Regions from separate parts of the Streptomyces sp. NPDC020731 genome, predicted to be linked through region 1. Evidence: riboswitches for the same ligand, from Rfam matches in the RefSeq annotation. Region 1 holds a riboswitch; each other region holds the start of a gene.

The links. A riboswitch is a leader RNA that binds a small molecule or an ion and turns the genes downstream of it on or off. The one in region 1 is predicted to bind cobalamin.
Region 2: it holds a riboswitch for cobalamin, as region 1 does, so the genes downstream of both, ACH4VX_RS18820 (FecCD family ABC transporter permease) here and ACH4VX_RS07320 (cobalamin biosynthesis protein) in region 1, are expected to answer to the same signal.
Region 3: it holds a riboswitch for cobalamin, as region 1 does, so the genes downstream of both, ACH4VX_RS19040 (energy-coupling factor ABC transporter permease) here and ACH4VX_RS07320 (cobalamin biosynthesis protein) in region 1, are expected to answer to the same signal.

Annotation. Positions count from the first base shown of each region.
Region 1 covers NZ_JBIRTN010000004.1:61,752-65,554, forward strand. Annotated here, with positions in the region: gene ACH4VX_RS07310 (anion permease) at 1-776, shown strand, start outside; gene ACH4VX_RS07315 (hypothetical protein) at 817-1,038, shown strand; cobalamin riboswitch at 1,193-1,331, shown strand; gene ACH4VX_RS07320 (cobalamin biosynthesis protein) at 1,453-2,394, shown strand; gene ACH4VX_RS07325 (cobyric acid synthase) at 2,391-3,803, shown strand, end outside.
Region 2 covers NZ_JBIRTN010000011.1:108,575-112,377, reverse strand. Annotated here, with positions in the region: gene ACH4VX_RS18830 (transporter) at 1-738, opposite strand, end outside; gene ACH4VX_RS18825 (hypothetical protein) at 735-1,073, opposite strand; cobalamin riboswitch at 1,652-1,793, shown strand; gene ACH4VX_RS18820 (FecCD family ABC transporter permease) at 1,894-2,997, shown strand; gene ACH4VX_RS18815 (ABC transporter ATP-binding protein) at 2,997-3,770, shown strand.
Region 3 covers NZ_JBIRTN010000011.1:152,829-156,631, reverse strand. Annotated here, with positions in the region: gene ACH4VX_RS19055 (energy-coupling factor ABC transporter ATP-binding protein) at 1-827, opposite strand, end outside; gene cbiQ (cobalt ECF transporter T component CbiQ) at 824-1,573, opposite strand; gene ACH4VX_RS19045 (energy-coupling factor ABC transporter substrate-binding protein) at 1,580-1,948, opposite strand; gene ACH4VX_RS19040 (energy-coupling factor ABC transporter permease) at 1,945-2,655, opposite strand; cobalamin riboswitch at 2,685-2,868, opposite strand; gene ACH4VX_RS19035 (ABC transporter substrate-binding protein) at 3,077-3,803, shown strand, end outside.

The DNA.
Region 1 (3,803 bases):
CCTACCGCCTGGGCAGGAAGGCCGACGGCAAGGCCTCCGAGAAGGGCTACCGCGCCGGACAGATCGCCTCCGCCGGCCTGGTCTCCCTGGCCCACGGCACCAACGACGCCCAGAAGACGATGGGCATCATCACCCTCGCCCTGGTCGCCGGCGGTGCCGTCACCCCCGACTCCGACCCGCCGCTGTGGGTCATCCTCTCCGCGGGCCTCGCCATCGCGCTCGGCACCTACCTCGGCGGCTGGCGCATCATCCGCACCATGGGCAAGGGCCTGACCGATCTCCAGCCGCAGCAGGGTTTCGCCGCCCAGACCAGCGCCGCGACGGTCATCCTGGCCTCCTCGCACCTCGGCTTCTCCCTCTCCACCACGCATTCCGTTTCCGGTTCCGTGATGGGCGCGGGCCTGGGCCGCAAGGGCGGTGTCGTCCGCTGGTCGACGGCCACCCGGATGTTCATCGCCTGGGGTCTGACGCTGCCGGCGGCGGCCCTGGTCGCGGCGCTCGCCGAGTGGGTCTGCGGCTTCGGCGACTGGGGCACCGCCCTCGTGGCCGTCTTCCTGATCGCCTCCAGTGCCGCGATCTGGAAGCTGTCCCGGCGCGAGGTCGTCGACCACACCAACGTCAACGGCACCGATGCCGCCGACGAGGAGCCGGCCGGTGTGGTCACCGCGGCCATGGCCGCGGTCACCCCGCCTCCCACGGGCACCGTGACCGAGGAGCTCTCGGCCACCATCCCGGCGCCGGCCCTCGCCGACCCGGCGGCCCCGACCACCGTCTGACCGCGACCCGGTAGCCCCGGTACGAAGGAAGAAGAGCACCATGAAGATCGACTGGGCGGCCCTCGGTTCCGTCTTCGGCGTCAGCCTCGTGGTCACCGTGGCCCTGGTGGGCCTGTTCACCCTCGGCATCAACGGCCTGTCCCACCGCGAGCGGGCCGCCGCGCAGGGCCAGTCCGCGGCCCTGGCGGTCACCGGCGCCTACGCCTGCTTCGCGGCGTGCGTGGCGGCGGTGGGGTACGGCATCTATCTGATCATGGCCTGATCACGGGCCACGCCCATACGGACGGGCGGTGCGGGAGCCTCGGCACCCGCACCGCCCGCTCGCCTGTGCGCGCCCCCGCTCGCGGTTCACCCACCGGAGTCCCCCTGTGGGCCTCAGCACACTTCAGCCTCGCAGGTCAACGGCAAGTTGACGGCCCTTCCGGGGCCGTGGTGGACTGCCTCAGCCACTACGGCGGCAGGAGAGGAAGCCGGTGCGATTCCGGCGCGGTCCCGCCACTGTCACCGGGGTGAACACCCCGGGAGCCAGGAACTCTCACCGCCGGTCTCGTCGAACCAGGGCGTGGACACCCTGAGTGAGGACATAACGCCATGCGCGGCTGCCTGCCGAGGTCGACCAGCGACACCCCACCCCGTTCCGGGGCCGCTCCCTCCGGATCCGTCACCGGCTGAACCCATGGGTGCCGATCGCGTGTTCGCGTACGGCGCCGCCGCCGGCCTCCTCGGCGACCTGCTGCTCGGCGATCCCCGCCGGGGGCATCCGGTCGCCGCTTTCGGGCGGGCCGCGGCTGCCGTGGAACGGGTGCTGTGGCGGGACGACCGGGGCCGGGGCGCGGTGCACACCGCCGTGTGCGTCGGCTCGGCCGTCGCCCTGGGAAGCCTCGCCTCCCGCTGTGTACGCTCCTCCCCCGCCGCCTCCGCCGCCCTGACCGGTGTCGCCACCTGGGCCGTCGTCGGCGGGACCTCGCTGGCCCGTGAGGCCCGCGCCGTCGGACGGGCGCTGGAGGCCGGGGACGTCGAGGCGGCCCGGGCACGGCTGCCGCACCTGTGCGGCCGGGACCCGCAGGCGCTGGACGCCGACGGGATCGCCCGCGCGGTGGTCGAGTCCGTCGCCGAGAACACCTCCGACGCCGTGGTGGGCGCCCTGGTGTGGGGCGCCGTCGCCGGGGTGCCGGGCCTCCTCGGGTTCCGGGCCGTCAACACGCTGGACGCGATGGTCGGCCACAAGTCCCCCCGCCACCGCCGCTACGGCTGGGCCTCCGCCCGCCTCGACGACGTCGCCGGGTGGCCCGGGGCGCGGCTGACCGCCGTACTCGCCGCGCTCGCGGGACCGGACCCGCGCGGGGCCGCGCGGGCGTGGCGCGCGGACGCGGCCGGGCATCCGAGCCCCAACGCCGGGCCGGTCGAGGCGTCCTTCGCGGGCGCGCTCGGCGTACGGCTCGGCGGGACCCTCTCCTACGGCGGGCGGGTCGAGCACCGGCCCGTCCTCAACGGCGGCGGGCGCGCCGTCGCCGTGGCCGACATCGACCGGGCGGTACGGCTCTCACGGCGGGTCGGCTGGCTCGCGCTCGGGGTCGGTGCCGCCGCGCGGAGCGTCATGAAGGGACGTGCATCGTGAGCGGTGGAGGGCTGCTGGTCGCCGGGACCACCTCGGACGCCGGCAAGAGCGTGGTGACCGCCGGGATCTGCCGGTGGCTGGTGCGGCAGGGCGTCAAGGTCGCGCCGTTCAAGGCGCAGAACATGTCGCTGAACTCGTTCGTGACGCGGGAGGGTGCGGAGATCGGGCGGGCGCAGGCCATGCAGGCCCAGGCCTGCCGCGTCGAGCCGACGGCGCTGATGAACCCGGTGCTGCTCAAGCCGGGCGGCGAGCGGTCCAGCCAGGTGGTGCTGCTGGGCAAGCCGGTCGGCGAGCTGAGCGCGCGCGGGTACCACGGCGGGCGGCAGCAGCGGCTGCTGGGCACGGTGCTGGACTGTCTGGAGCAGTTGCGGGGCACGTATGACGCGGTGATCTGTGAGGGGGCCGGCAGCCCGGCCGAGATCAATCTGCGGCGCACCGACATCGTGAACATGGGGATCGCCCGGGGCGCCGGGCTGCCGGTCCTGGTGGTCGGCGACATCGACCGGGGCGGTGTCTTCGCGTCCTTCTTCGGCACCGTCGCGCTGCTCTCCCCCGAGGACCAGGAGCTCGTCGCCGGGTTCCTGGTGAACAAGTTCCGGGGCGACGTGTCGCTGCTGGAACCGGGCCTGGACATGCTGCACGGCCTGACCGGGCGGCGGACGTACGGCGTGCTGCCGTTCCGGCACGGGCTCGGCATCGACGAGGAGGACGGACTCCGGGTGTCCTTGCGGGGCGCCGTACGGGAGTCCACGGTGGCCGCGCCGGTCGGCGAGGACGTGCTGCGGGTCGCCGTGTGCGCGGTGCCGCTGATGTCCAACTTCACCGACATGGACGCGCTCGCCGCCGAACCGGGCGTCGTGGTGCGGTTCGTGGACCGTCCCGAGGAACTGGCCGACGCCGACCTCGTGGTCGTGCCCGGCACCCGCGGGACCGTACGGGCGCTGGAGTGGCTGCGGGAGCGCGGGCTCGCGGACGCGCTGAGGCGGCGGGCGGCCGAGGGTCGGCCCGTGCTCGGGATCTGCGGGGGCTTCCAGGTCCTCGGGCAGTCCATCGAGGACGACGTCGAGAGCCGGCGGGGGCGGGTCGACGGGCTCGGGATCCTGCCCGTGCGGGTACGGTTCGCCCGCGAGAAGACGCTCGCACGGCCCGTCGGGGAGGCCCTCGGGGAGCCCGTCGAGGGGTACGAGATCCATCACGGGATCGCCGAGGTGCTGGGGGGAGAGACGTTCATCTCCGATGACCACGGGAACAGCCTGGACGGCTGCCGGGTCGGCAAGACCTGGGGCACGCACTGGCACGGCTCGCTGGAGTCGGACGGTTTCCGGCGGGCCTTCCTGCGCAAGGTGGCCGCCGCCGCGGGCCGCCGCTTCGTGCCGGCCCCCGACACCTCGTTCGCCGCGCTGCGCGAG
Region 2 (3,803 bases), on a different contig from region 1:
GGCACCCACCCACCCCTCACCGGTGTAGCCGCCCGGACGCAGATAGGCCTCGCCCCTCATCGAGCCGCCCGCGGCGGCGTCGAGCAGCCGCCCGGGGTCCCAGCCGAAGCGGTCGAGCACCAGCACGGCGGCGACCAACAGGACCGGCAGGGCGATCGCCGACTTCGCGATCATCACCACGCCCGTGCCGCGGATCCCGCCGCTGACGGCCAGCGCCGTCATCACGCAGCCGATGACGACGATGCAGCCGCCGCGCATCCCGGGCTGACCGAGAAGCGCCGCGGCGACGTTGCCGACCACCACCAACTGCACGACCAGCAGCGGGAAGCAGACGAGCAGGGTCACCACGCCCCACGAGACGCGTACGGCGGGTCCGCCGCTGCCGCGCGCGTCCAGCATGTCCGCGGCCGTCAGCGAGGCGTGCCCGCGCAGCGGCTCGACGATCAGCACGAGGAGCAGCAGGACCCCGATCAGACTGCCCAGCATGACGCCGAGACCGTCGAAGCCGGACGTGGCGACCATGCCCACCAGTACGGTGACCGTCGCGACCGTGGTGGTGTCGCCGCCCATCGCGATGCCCTGCTGCCAGGAGCGCAGCCGGCGGCTGTCGGACCGTACGAGAGCCCGGTCGTCCTCGTCGGCGCCGGTGACGACGCACAGCATCAGGCAGACCACGACGAACACCGAGAACACGGCGAAGACGAGGGACCGGGACGAGGGATCGAGCAGCGTGGTCACGACCACCTCCGGGCGCCCGGCCGCTGTTCGAGCCGGTCGACCCGCCGCCCGTACACCACCAGCGCGTGCACACCGACGGCGAAGGGGACCACGGCCAGGATCACGCCGAGGCTCACCGGCCCGGCGATCCGTGTGCCGTACGCGGCCGGTACGAGGGCGGCGGGCAGCACGTAGAGCAGCCAGACGACGGCGATCCGGAGGCCGAGCCGCAGCCCGACGGCCAGTCGCGCCGCCTCCTGGGCGTCACCTCGCTCGTGCTCCACCGGCGGCCGTGCGCCGGCCGCGGGCTCGTCATGGTGCGGCGGCCCGTGCCAGGGCTGCGGTCCGAAGGACATGGGGGCGGCTCCGCTCACGTCGGTCCGGCACCCGGGAGGGGTGCGAGTACGGGTGTGGGGGTGGGCGCGGAGTCAATCAGACACATGCGCACACCTGCCCGCCCCGGGCGCAGATCTGTTCCTCCGCCCAATCCGGAGCCGTGCGGACGGTGAGCGGGCACTACGTGACCGGAAGCCGGGTGGCCGGGCGGGCTCGACCACGTGATGATGGACCGATCACGTCACGAGCACCTGGACCACGGCCGTCCGGGCGTGCCCCGCCTGCGCGAACGCCCGCCGCCGTGGGCCGTCGACACATGACACACAGGGCACTTCGCCCGAGGCGAGGGACGTGGTCACGCCGCTGGTGACCGGCGTGCTCGCCCTGCGGGGTCGTGGTACCGCGAGCCACGGCCGAGCAGACGGTGACCCGCCTCGAGGAGCTTCTCGACCACCTCTCCCACCGGCCCGAGGGCGGTGCCGTCCAGAGCGTGCCGGGAGAGCGGTCGCGCCGTGCGACTCGGCAAGCAGGGCTGCGACGATCCCGCGACGAGGGCCGGGCCGCGGTGCCGGCGCGTCCCCCGCGCCTTCCCCGTGGAGTGGAGGCGCGGGACTGGCGCTAAGCTGCAAGTGCCTCGTGGGGGAAGTCCGGTCGAAGTCCGGCGCTGACCCGCAACGGTAGGCGGAATCCCGTACAGGGTTCCGTGAGCCCGATCACCCGCGGTGGTGAAGCTCCTGTCGATCGCCGTGGACTGCGAGAGGTGCTGTGCACGGCGCCCGGCGCCCGGGCCCGCTCCTTCGATCACGCAGGCGCACGGCCCGAGGCGAAAGAGATCCGCCGGTGGCCACGCTCCGCGACCCCGTACCCGCCGTACCGCAGCGCACCACGAGCAGCGGGCCCCCACCGCCCCGGCGCGTCCCGTTGCCCCTGCTCGTGACCGGCCTGTGCGTCGCGCTCCCCGTCTCCCTGGCCTGCGGGGCGGGCATCGGGGCATCGGGACTCTCGTGGAGCGAGGCGCTGTACTACCTCTGGGCGGGGCTGACCGGCGGGTCCATAGCCCCGGACGAGGTCTCCTCCTACACCATCGTGTGGGAACTGCGCTTCCCGCGCGCCGTGCTGGCCGCGGTCGTCGGCGCCGGTCTGGCGGCCGTGGGCGTCGCCGTCCAGGCCATGGTCCGCAACGCGCTCGCGGACCCGTTCGTCCTCGGTATCTCCTCCGGCGCGGCCGTCGGAGCCAACGCCGTGCTCATCTTCGGCGCCTTCGGCGCGCTCGGTGTCTGGGCGCTGTCCACGGCGGCGTTCCTCTCCGCGCTCGCGGCCATGACGCTGGTGTACGCGATCGCCCGGACCCCGCGAGGGCTGACGCCGCTCCGGCTCGTGCTGACCGGCACCGCGATGTACTACGGCTTCTCGGCCGTGACCACGTTCATGGTGTTCGCCGCCGAGCACGGCGAAGCGGCCCGGTCCGCGGTGATGTGGCTGCTCGGCAGTCTGGGTGGTGCGAGTTGGTCCTCCGTACCGATCGCCGCGGGCGCGGTGCTCGGCGGCCTCGTCCACCTCGGCTGGTCGGCCCGGCGCCTGAACGCCCTCGCGATGGGCGACGAGACCGCCGCCGCGCTGGGTGTGGACCCCGGGCGGCTGCGCAGGGAACTCTTCCTGACGACCGCCGCCGTCACCGGGGCGGTGGTCGCGGTGAGCGGGGCGATCGGCTTCGTGGGCCTGATGGTGCCGCACGCCGCCCGGATGCTGGTCGGGGCGGACCACCGCCGGCTGCTGGCGGTGGCCCCGCCGGCCGGTGCCGTGCTGCTGATCTGGGTCGACATCCTGTCGCGCGTGGTGCTCGCCCCGGCCGAACTGCCGCTGGGCGTACTGACGGCGGCGATCGGTGTGCCGTGCTTCGTCCTGCTCATGCGCCGCCGTACCTACACCTTCGGAGGCGTGTGATGCAGGTCGACATCGACACGGTGACCGTGGAGATCTCCGGGGTGCGGGTGGTGCGGGACGCCTCGCTGCGGGCGGGCAGCGGACAGGTCGTGGGGCTCGTCGGGCCCAACGGCAGTGGTAAGTCCACCCTGTTGCGGTGCGTCTACCGGGCCCTGCGTCCCACGGCCGGTGCGGTACGTCTCGGCGGCGACGACCTGCTGGCCATGAACACGCGCGACAGCGCGCGTCGGCTCGCCGCTCTTCCGCAGGAAGCGGTCGCGGAGTTCGACTTCACGGTGGCCGAGGTCGTGGCTATGGGCAGACTGCCGCACCAGGGGGCGGTGGCCCGGGAGACCGACGAGGACCGGCGTACGTGTGCCGCCGCGCTGGAAGGAGTCGGTGCCGGCCATCTGGCCGACCGGGGCTTCCTCACACTCTCCGGCGGTGAGAGACAACGGGTCCTGATCGCCCGCGCGCTCGCACAACAACCACAGGTCCTGGTGCTGGACGAGCCCACCAACCACCTGGACATCGCGCAGCAGCTGGAGGTCCTGTCCCTGGTGCGGACCAGTGGGCTGACCGTGCTCACCGCGCTGCACGACCTCAACCTCGCCGCGCTCCACTGCGACGTCCTGCACGTCATCGACGGCGGCCGGATCGTCGCTTCCGGCGCCCCCCACGACGTTCTCACCCCCGCCCTGCTGGCCGACGTCTTCGGCGTCCGGGCGCACCGTGTCCCCCACCCGGAGACGGGCGCGGTCCAACTGCTCTTCGACCGTCTTCCCTCCCGGTAGTCCGTCCACCCCGGTCCGTCCTCGAAGGAGTCA
Region 3 (3,803 bases), on a different contig from region 1:
GCCACCAGGGCCGCCAGTTCCTCCGGGGAACGCGGGCCGGCGGCCGGACCGGTCAGCAGACCCTGGGCCCGGAGCAGTCGCCCGACCGCCACCCCCCACGGCAGCCGCAGCCCCGCCCCCGCGAGGAGGTCCGTGCGGGCCAGCATCTCGGCCGCCGGGCCGGTGTGGACGCCGGACGGGGTGAGCAGGGCCGCGTCGTCGGCCCAGCGCAGGGCCAGGTCCACGTCGTGGGTCGCCATGACGACCGTCGTGCCGCCCGCGCGCAGCCCGTCGAGGGTGGCGAGCAGGCGTTCCTGGCCGTCGGGGTCCAGGCCCGCCGTCGGCTCGTCCAGGATCAGCACGCGGGGCCGCATGGCGACCGCGCCCGCGATCGCCGTCCGCTTGCGCTGCCCGTAGGACAGCAGATGCGTCGGACGGTCGGCGAGGGCGGTGATGTCCAGCGCGGCCAGCGCCTCCGCCACCCGGGCGCGCACCTCCGCGTCGGGCAGGCCGAGGTTCAGCGGCCCGAACGACACGTCCTGGCCGACGGACGCGGCGAACAACTGGTCGTCGGGGTCCTGCACCACCAGTTGCACGGTGGTCCGCAGCGCCGTCAGCCCTTTCCGGTCATACCGCACCGCCCGCCCCTCGACGATCAACTCACCTCCGCCCGGCCGCAGTCCACCGCTCAGCAGCCGCATCAGCGTCGTCTTCCCGCTGCCGTTGCGCCCCAGCAGCGCCAGCGCGCGCCCCTCGCGCACCTCGAAGTCCAGACCGCTGAGCACGGGCGGGCCGTCCTCGTACGCGAACGACGCGCCCCGCAGGGCCACCAGGACGGACTCGCTCACGACAGGGACCTTTCCAGTACGAGGGTGAGGGCGGCCAGCGCCACCAGGAGTGCCACGCTCGCGACCGTGAAGGGGACGGAGACACGGGCCTCGGGCACCAGCACGCGCAGGGTGCCGTCGTAGCCGCGTCCGGCGAGCCCGGTCTGCAGCCGCGCCGCCCGGTCGAAGGACCGGACGAACGCGGTCGCGCCGAGCCCGCCGAGGGACCGCCAGGTCGCCGCGCGGGTGGTGTGCCCGAGCCGGGCCGCCTGCGCCTCCCGGATGCGGCGCACCGAGTCCAGCAGCAGGAAGCTCATCCGGTACGTCACCAGCGCCACGTCCACGAGCGGGGCCGGCACGCCGGCCCGCACCAGGCGCGGCAGCAGATCGGACATCGGGGTGGTGAAGGCGAACAGCAGCACGCCCAGCGAGGCCGCCGACGTGCGCAGCATCAACTCCCCGGCGCGCAGCGGCCCGTCCCCGGCCCAGGACACGAACCCGCCCGGCCCGCCCACCTGCACCAGCAGCGTCAGCGCCCCGGTGACGCAGAAGCCCAGCGGCACCCGGTAGGCCCGCCACAGCCGCCGGCCCGGCACCCCCGCCGGACCGAGCAGCACCGCGAGCGCCGTCACCAGCACCAGGGCAGCGCCCGGCCAGGGCGGCAGCGAGATCGCCAGCACGGTGAGCCCCAGCCCCAGCACGGCCTTGTCCACGGGGTGACGGCGGCGCCAGCGGCTGCTGTGCGCCGCCGCGTCGATCGGCAGCACGTGCCGTCAGACCCGTCGTCGTTCGGAAACGGCTTCGGTCTCCGCGTCCACCTCGGCCCGCAGCCGTTCCAGCGCCCGCGCCTCCCCCTGCCGTCGCCCGCGCCGCACCCCGAAGTAGTACGCGAGGACGCCCGCGCCGAGTGCCGCCTGGAGGGCGAACAGAGCCGACTCGATCTCGCCGGACGGCGGTTCGTACAGCGGCGAGAACCACGGCTCGTAGTCCGGGTCGATCTCGGTGATCGCGGTCTCCGCCTCGGCGTCCGCGCCCGCGAACGGCTCCTCCTTGTGGTCGCCGAGCCCGAACACCAGCGGGATCACGGCGAGCGCGGCCACGAGCACCAGCAACAGCGTGTTGATCTTCGCGTTACGGCTCATCGGGCCACCGCCTCCGTCGAGTCCGCCGGCTTGCGCCCGGCCGCCGACGTCACCAGCACCCCGAGCCGCGTCAGCTCGCCCTTGCTCGACTGCACCAGCATGCGCATCACCAGCACCGTCAGCAGTCCCTCGCTCACCGCGAGCGGGATCTGCGTCACGGCGAAGATGGAGCCGAACTTGCCCAGCGCGCCCAGGAACCCGCTGCCCGGGTCGGGGAAGGCGAGCGCCAGCTGCACGCTCGTCACGCAGTACGTCGACAGGTCGGCGACGAACGCGCCGAAGAACACCGCCACCATCAGCGGCACGTCGTAGCGGCGCAGCAGCTTGTAGATCCCGTACCCGGCCCACGGCCCGACGACGGCCATCGAGAAGACGTTGGCGCCCAGTGTGGTCAGCCCGCCGTGGGCCAGCAGCAGCGCCTGGAACAGCAGGGTGATGGTGCCCAGCACCGCCATGACCGGCGGCCGGAACAGGATCGCGCCGAGCCCCGTGCCGGTGGGGTGGGAGCAACTCCCCGTGACCGACGGCAGTTTCAGCGCGGACAGGACGAACGTGAACGCTCCCGACGCGCCCATCAGCAGTGTGCTCTCGGGATGTTCCCTGACTTCACGGATGAGCGACCGGGCTCCGTGGACGACGAACGGCGCCGACGCGACGCCCCAGGCGACCGCGTGCGCCGGAGGAAGAAAACCCTCGGCAATGTGCATGGCTCAGCAGACCCTCTCCAGCACCTCGTGGATGGTTGACGCGCCTTGGCCGGTCTCCTGGCTGACGGGTACCACCGCCCGTGCTCCGCCTTCCCGGGCCCCGAAGGACCCAGTGGCCGTCCGCGAGGACTGGAGCCGGACTTCCCGATCACAGTGGCGAGGGCCGCACCGGTATCGCACCGATTTCCCGTCACCAAGGCGTGGCGACAGTAGTGCCCGTTCCGGCCCGCTGACAAGCGGCCGCCGGGGGCGCGCGGACGGCGCCCGGCGGCTCGTACCCCGGCGCACACCTGCGCACTTGACACGAGCGGCCCTGCCCAGGGGGCGGGGGAGTGGGGGACCGCCGTCCTGGGCAGTGTCTTCCTGCAATTAATATGCAACAACCATTTTCAGGCAACATGGCACCATGGAGTGAGGCTCGATGACGACCCGACGAATACGAGGGGCCGCCGCCGCGGTCGCGATGGCCGGTGCGGTCGCCGCCTGCTCGGCGCCGGGCGACGGTGCCGCGGACGGCGGGGCGTCCGCCGACTCCGTCGTGATCGGGGTCCCCTCCGAACCGGACACCCTCAGCCCCCTGCTCGGCTACGGCAAGGACGGCAACTCCAAGATCTTCGACGGGCTCCTCGCCCGGGACGCCGGCCTCGAACTGAAGCCCGCGCTGGCGAAGGCCCTTCCCGAGGTCACTGACGACGGCCGCACCTACACGTACACCCTGCGCGACGGCGTGAAGTTCAGCGACGGCGAGCCGCTGACCGCCGACGACGTGGTCTTCACGTACGAAACCGTGCTGGACGACAGGACCAACAACACCGCCAAGAGCGAACTGGACGCCGTCAAGGAGGTCAGGGCCGACGGCGACGACAAGGTCGTCTTCACCCTCGACTACCCCTACGCGGCCTTCGCCGCCCGCACGGTGCTGCCCATCGTCCCCGAGCACATCGCGGGCGGACAGGACCCCAACACCGGTTCCTTCAACACGAAGCCGGTCGGCACCGGACCGTACGTCCTCACCGGCTGGAGCAAGGGTGAAAAGCTCACCTTCGAGGCCAATCCGGACTACTGGGGCGGCACCCCGAAGGTGAAAAAGCTCACCATGGCGATCATCGCCGACGACGACGTCCGCGCCACCCGGCTGCGCTCCGGCG